DNA from 2 places in the Xanthobacter variabilis genome. Region 2 is predicted to be linked to the other one. Evidence: riboswitches for the same ligand, from Rfam matches in the RefSeq annotation. Region 2 holds a riboswitch; the other holds the start of a gene.

Region 1 (3,396 bases), 2.1 Mb from region 2:
ACGCCGTCGCGCGCACCGGCACCCCTTGGAGCGAGCAGCGCGTGGTGGTCTTTGGCGCCGGCACGGCGGGCGTCGGCATCGCCGACCAGATCCGCGACCTGATGGTCCGCCATGGCCTCTCCAAGGAAGAGGCCACGCGCCGCGTGTGGCTGGTCGACTTGCCCGGCCTCCTCACGGCCGACATGTCCGATGGACTGCTCGACTTCCAGCGGCCCTATGCGCGCCCCGACGCGGAAGTGGCAGGCCTCGCCCGCACCCGCTGCGAGGCGATCCCGGCGGCCGAAACGCGCTGGCCCGAAATGTCCGCGCTGCGGGCTGCCGCGGCGGCGAAGGGCGGCATCATCGACCTTGCGACGGTGGTGGCGGCGGTGAAGCCCACCATCCTCATCGGCACCTCCACCACGCCCCATCAGTTCACCCAGGAGATCGTGGGCACGATGGCCGCCCACGTGGAACACCCGATCATCTTCCCGCTCTCCAACCCCACGCTGCTGCACGAAGCCACGCCGACGCAGATCCTGACCTGGACCAAGGGCAAGGCCTTCGTCGCCACCGGTGCCCCGTTCGACGACGTGGTGCTTGATGGGGTGACCTACAGGATCGGCCAGGCCAATAATGCCGCGCTGTATCCCGGCCTCGGCTTCGGCGTCATCGCCTCCCGTGCCGCGATGGTGTCCGACGAGATGATCTTCGCCGCCGCGCAGGCCGTAGCCGGCCAGGCGCCCGAGGCCTCTCCCGGCGCCTCTCTCCTGCCATCGAACGCGGAGCTGCGCACCACCTCCAGCGTGGTCGCCATCGAAGTGGCGCGCACTGCCATCGCCCAGGGCCTCTCGCACGAGAAGCCGGACGACGTCGTCGAGAAGGTGCGCTCGGGGCAGTGGTGGCCGGTCTATTGCCCCGTCGAAGCGGTTTAGCGAGCGGATCGCCCGCTTAGGGCGGCCCGCGGCGGCTGGCGCCCCCGGGATCATCCGGGGGCAGTGAGACCGAGCGCCATGGCAAGGACGAGATCCGCGCGGTCGCCACTGTGCGACCGCGCGGGCGAGAAGCGGGAATGAAGCGATCGCGCCTCCACCAGCGCCTGGAACAGCAGGTCACAGACCGCCACGTTGTTCTGGTACACAACGGCGCCGCCATCTTCCCGTGGTTGTATTATGCCTAAAAAACAGTCGCTCAACCGCTTTTGTGGAGTGAAACGGAAGTGGGGTTGACAAACTTCCGGCCGCTATATCTGATGCCAGCGTCGAAAGGCTCAACAAGCCTTAAGCTGTTTCCGGGAGAGTGCAGCATAACGCTGCCGCCGAAGGGGAAATCGCCCGAAATCTCTCAGGCAAAAGAACCGGAAACAGTAAGGACACTCTGGAAAGTCGGGGTCTGACGGCCCCGCGCCGAAGGTGTAAGTGCAGCCCGCATCTCGCTGGTTCGCACGAGTCTCTCAGGCTTCAGACAGAGGGGCACGCAATGATCGCGCGTAGCGGTCGGGTTCGTGCTGTTCTGGAGAAGTCATGGCGGGCGATGAAGCAAGTCACCTTCCGGTAAAACACCTCCCCCTGGAAGATCTGCATCGGCAAGCTGAGGCACGTTTCGGCGCTTTTGCAGGCTGGCTCATGCCGCTGACCTATCCGGCCGGCGTCATGAAGGAGCATCAGCACACCCGCGCGCATGCGGGTCTGTTCGACATCTCGCACATGAAGCTGTTCGAGCTGTCCGGCGCCGATGCCGGCGCGCTGCTCGATCGCGCCTGTCCCCTCCAGGCGGCAGCCCTGGCCCCACGACACTCGAAATATTCCTTTCTACTCAATCACGAAGCCGGAATTCTCGACGACGTCATCGTCACCCGGCTGGATGAAGCGCGCTTCATGCTGGTCGCCAATGCCGGCAATGCGGTTGCCGACGAAGCCCATCTGCGCGCCCTCGCCGCGCCGCTCGATGTCACCATCGCGCCGCTCGATCGCGTGTTTCTCGCCCTGCAAGGACCGGACGCCGAAGCCGTGCTCGGCGCGGCCGGCGTCGATGCCGGCGCCCTGTCCTTCATGCAGGCCGTGGAGCCCCACCCCGAATGGTTCCTCACCCGCTCGGGCTACACCGGCGAGGATGGGTTCGAGATCGCTTTGCCGGAGAAGGATGCCCGCGCGCTCCTGTCCCGGCTTCTGGCCGATGAGCGCGTGAGCTGGGTCGGCCTTGCCGCCCGCGACAGCCTGCGCCTCGAAGCCGGCCTCTGCCTGCACGGCAACGACATCACGCCCCTCACCAATCCGGTCGACGCCGCCTTGATGTGGGCGATCCCCAAAAGCGTGCGGGCGGACGGCGCTTTCGTCGGCGCGCCCGCCTTGCGTGACCTGCTGGCGCGGGGCGCCAACGAGAAGCGCGTCGGCCTCAGGGCCGAGGGCCGCCGGCCGGTGCGGGCGGGAACCGTGCTTCGCGATTCCGAGGGCAATGCCGTTGGCCGCGTCACGTCCGGCGGCTTTGGGCCCTCCGTCGATCATCCGGTCGCCATGGGCTACGTGCCGCTCGCTTTGTCCACGCCCGGAACCCGCCTCCACGCAGACCTGCAGGGCAAGTTGATCCCCATGGCGATCCACCCCCTGCCCTTCACCCAGCACCGCTATCGCAAGGGATAAGTCTCATGTCGTCCGTCTATTACACCGAAGATCACGAGTGGCTGCGGGTCGAAGGCGACATTGCCACGGTCGGCATCACCGATCATGCACAAGGCCAGCTCGGCGACCTCGTCTTCGTGGAATTGCCCGAACCGGGGCGCGCCGTGTCGAAGGGCGACGTGGTGGTGGTGGTGGAATCCGTCAAGGCCGCCTCGGAGGTCTATGCGCCCACCGCTGGCGAGGTCATCGAGGTCAATGAAGCCCTCACCTCCGATCCGGCGCGGGTCAATGCCGCCGCGACCGGCGACGGCTGGCTCTGGAAAATGCGCCTGTCCGACGCAAGCCAGCTCGAAAGCCTCATGAACGAAGCCGCCTACAACGCCCTTATCGGCTGACAGGACCCGCAATGACCTCCGCCCCCTTCGCGTTCGTCGACCGGCATGTCGGCCCCGGCGACACCGACATCGCCGCCATGCTGGCCACGATTGGTGCCGCATCCGTCGAGGATCTCATCGACCAGGCCGTGCCCGAATCCATCCGGCTGCGGCGCCTTCTCGACCTGCCCGCCGCCATTGACGAGGCTGAGGCCCTGGACGAGCTGTCCGGCCTCATGGCCCGCAACACCGTGATGAAGAGCTTCATCGGCGCGGGCTACCACGGCGTGAAGGTGCCGCAGGTCATCCAGCGCAACATGTTCGAGAACCCCGCCTGGTACACCGCCTACACCCCCTATCAGGCGGAGATCAGCCAGGGCCGTCTGGAAATGCTGTTCCATTTCCAGACCCTGGTGAGCGAGCTG
Region 2 (3,396 bases):
TATCAGGTGGCCCTCGCCCATGTGGGGCTGTGGTTCGCCGGCACCGCCACCAAGAACGAGCGGGCGGCGGAATCCATCTCGCTCATCACCTCCGAGTTCCAGCGCATCCTCGATGACGGCCCCACGCCGGAGGAGCTGAAGGAGGCGAAGAGCTATCTCACCGGCAGCTATGCGCTGCGGTTCGACACCTCGTCCAAGGTGGCGGGGCAGCTGCTGCAGATCCAGCTCGACGAGCTCGGCATCGATTACATCGATCGCCGCAACACGCTGGTGGAAGCGGTGACGCTGGACGACATCAAGCGCGTGGCCGCGCGCCTCGCCACCGCGCGCAAGGCGCTGGTGGTGGTGGTGGGCAAGCCGGTGGGCCTGTCCGGCGGCTGATCTTGATGCACCGGCTTGATGCACCGGAAGGCAACGGGCGCGCGGCGCCCGTTCACCATGTTTCCGGCTTTTGGTCACCAAACCGTAAATGGGGGGCCTTCGCACGGTGCGTTCATCGTACCGTTTGGTATAACCACGCCATATGGATAAGCCTATGGAGATGAGCGACATGGGACGCCAACTGGCAAGCGACACGGCCCCTGCGCCGGCAGGAACCTCCGCACGCGGCCTCGTCGGCTTGGCCCTGGCGCTGGCCCTGGCCGGATGCGCCTCGGGCGAGAACCTCGACGGCAGCTTCGGCGCCCAGGATACGGGCGTCGCCACGGGTAATGCGGCGGGCGTGAACAGCGCCGCCACGCCGGCCCTCACCGTGGGCACCGGCGCCAATGCCGTCACCTATGCCTGCCCGAGCGTGACCGTGCGCACCGGGGCCGGCACCTGGCAGGTCACGGAAGGTGGCGCGCTGCGCTACCAGGGCAATGTGGGCCAGCTGGCCCGCGAATGCGCCATCGCCGGGCAGACCATGACCGTGAAGGTCGGCATCGAAGGCCGCGTGCTGCTGGGCGAGAAGGGCACGCCGGGCACCGTGCGCGTGCCGATCCGCGTCGCCGTGGTGGAGGAAGGCCCCAACCCCAAGACCGTCACCACCAAGTTCTTCACGGTGCCGGTTGAAATTCCCGCCGGCCAGCAGCAGTCCGCCTTCACCGTGATCGAGGACCAGCTCAGCTTCCCGCTGCCCAAGCCCGACGAGGTCGAGCGCTACGTGGTCTATGTGGGCTACGATCCGCAGGGCGAAAAGCCGAAGCCCGCGGCCTCCTCCAGGCCGCGCAAGCCCAAGCCGAAGCCCGCCGCCGAGACGGCCGCGCCGGCCGCTCCGGCCGCGGCCGCGCCCAAGCAGGATCCGGGCGCGCCCAGCAGCGACGTGTTCGGGCCGCCGCCCTCCGGCCCCTCCAGCAGCGGGTCGAGCCATAGCGGAAGCAGCAGCGGCTCCAGCAGCGGCGGCTTTGCCCCGCCGCCCTCCTCGGGTGGCTTCGAGCCCCCGCCGAACTGATGACGCGGGGCGAAAGCCCTCCGCATCGCTGCGACCAAGGTCGGCGTCCGCCCCCGGTTGACGCCGCCACGGTTTTTCTTATTGTGCGATTGACGTTGTCTATGAAGCGGAATCGGAGCCTTGGTTTCCGCCGCTTCTGGCATCGTCTCGGATGATCCCTGCGGGAGAGACCGGCTGCGCGCCACCAGCGGGCAGAACCGGCGCCGAAGGCGCAACCGCCCCGGAACCGCTCAGGCCAAAGGACCGCAGGGGGACGACGCTCTGGAAAGCAGCCGCGGCACGCGCCGGCGGCTCACCGAAGGAGTAAGCCGCGCCAGTCCAAACGGCGCGGTGAAATCTCTCAGGTTCCGCAGACAGAGGGGGCGCCCGAAGGACTCAAGGTTTCCGAACCCGGTCCCCCAACCTGGCGCTATCCCCCGGAGCTGCGATGACGCACGCCGTCGACCCTCTCCTCAAGACCCTGTTGCACACCACCCCTTTGTTCGCCGCCCATGTGGCGCTCGGGGCGCGCATCGTGCCGTTCGCCGGCTATGAGATGCCGGTCCAATATCCAGATGGCATCCTGGCCGAGCACGCCTGGACCCGCGCTCATGCGGGCCTGTTCGACGTCTCCCACATGGGACAGGCGATCCTGGAAGGGCCGGACCACGCAACCTGCGCCCGGGCCCTCGAAGCCTTGGTGCCGGCGGACATCTTGAACCTGGCGCCCGGCCGCCAGCGCTATTCCCAGCTCCTCGACGCGAGCGGCGGTATCCTCGATGACCTGATGGTCACCCGCCCGGCTGACCCGAAGGAGGATGGCCGCCTGCTGCTGGTGGTGAACGCCGCCTGCAAGGCCGCCGATTTCGAGCACATCTCCGCCCATCTGCCGGCCAATGTGCGCCTGGCCCCCCTGCTCGACCGCGCCTTGATTGCCCTTCAGGGCCCCGAGGCAGCGGCCGCCATGGCGCGCCATTGCCCGGAGGCCCTGGCGCTCGACTTCATGGCCGCCGGCCCCGCCAGCTTCGACGGCATTCCCGTCCACGTCTCCCGCTCTGGCTATACGGGCGAGGACGGCTTCGAGATCTCGCTTCGGGCCGCCGATGCCGAGAAGGTGTGGAGCGCGCTGACGGCCGAGCCGGAAGTGAAAACCATCGGCCTCGGCGCGCGCGACAGCCTGCGCCTGGAAGCCGGGCTCAGCCTTTACGGCCACGAGATCGACCCCACCACCTCGCCGGTGGAAGGGGGCCTTTCCTGGTCCATCCAGAAGCGGCGGCGCGCCGAGGGCGGCTTTCCCGGCGCCGCGCGCATCCAGCGCGAGCTTGCGGAAGGCCCCGCGCGCCTGCGCGTGGGGCTAAGGCTGGACGGGCGCGCCCCGGCCCGCGAGGGGGCCGAAATCCTCCATGAGGGCGTCCAGGTGGGCGTGGTGACCTCCGGCGGCTTCGCGCCGACGCTGGGGGCGCCCATCGCCATGGGTTATGTGCCACCGGCGCTCGCCGCGCCGGGCACGAAGCTCGAGCTTCTGGTGCGCGGCAAGCCGCTGGCCGCCACCGTCACCCCCCTTCCCTTCGTGCCGACGCGCTATGCGCGCAAATCGTCGAAAGAGGCCTGAAGCATGACCATCGTGCGCTACAGCAAGGACCACGAATATGTGCACGTCGACGGCGACGTGGCCGTGGTCGGCATCACCTCTTATGCCCAGGGCCAGCTCGGCGACATCGTGTTCGTGGAGCTGCCCGAGCTCGGCAAGGTGGTGGAGCAAGGCAAGGAAGTGGCCGTGGTGGAGAGCGTGAAGGCCGCCAGCGAGGTCTATGCCCCCGTCTCCGGCGAGGTGATCGAGGTGAATGCGGAGCTGGAAGGCAATCCCGGCCTCGTGAACCAGCAGCCCGAAGTGGACGGCTGGTTCCTGAAGCTGAAGATCTCCAACCCCGCCGAGCTGGACGGCCTGATGGACGAAGGCGCCTACCAGGCCCTTGTCGAGAGCC

Evidence for each region. A riboswitch is a leader RNA that binds a small molecule or an ion and turns the genes downstream of it on or off. The one in region 2 is predicted to bind glycine.
Region 1: another riboswitch for glycine. It lies ahead of gcvT (glycine cleavage system aminomethyltransferase GcvT); the one in region 2 lies ahead of gcvT (glycine cleavage system aminomethyltransferase GcvT).

What each region holds. Positions count from the first base shown of each region.
Region 1 is NZ_CM195533.1:2,194,219-2,197,614, reverse strand. Features, by position in the region: gene V5F26_RS09520 (NAD-dependent malic enzyme) at 1-914, shown strand, start outside; glycine riboswitch at 1,262-1,349, shown strand; gene gcvT (glycine cleavage system aminomethyltransferase GcvT) at 1,503-2,618, shown strand; gene gcvH (glycine cleavage system protein GcvH) at 2,624-2,992, shown strand; gene gcvP (aminomethyl-transferring glycine dehydrogenase) at 3,004-3,396, shown strand, end outside.
Region 2 is NZ_CM195533.1:112,797-116,192, forward strand. Features, by position in the region: gene V5F26_RS00500 (M16 family metallopeptidase) at 1-381, shown strand, start outside; gene V5F26_RS00505 (hypothetical protein) at 551-1,432, shown strand; glycine riboswitch at 1,584-1,688, shown strand; glycine riboswitch at 1,692-1,791, shown strand; gene gcvT (glycine cleavage system aminomethyltransferase GcvT) at 1,860-3,023, shown strand; gene gcvH (glycine cleavage system protein GcvH) at 3,027-3,396, shown strand, end outside; gene V5F26_RS00520 (OsmC family protein) at 3,385-3,396, shown strand, end outside.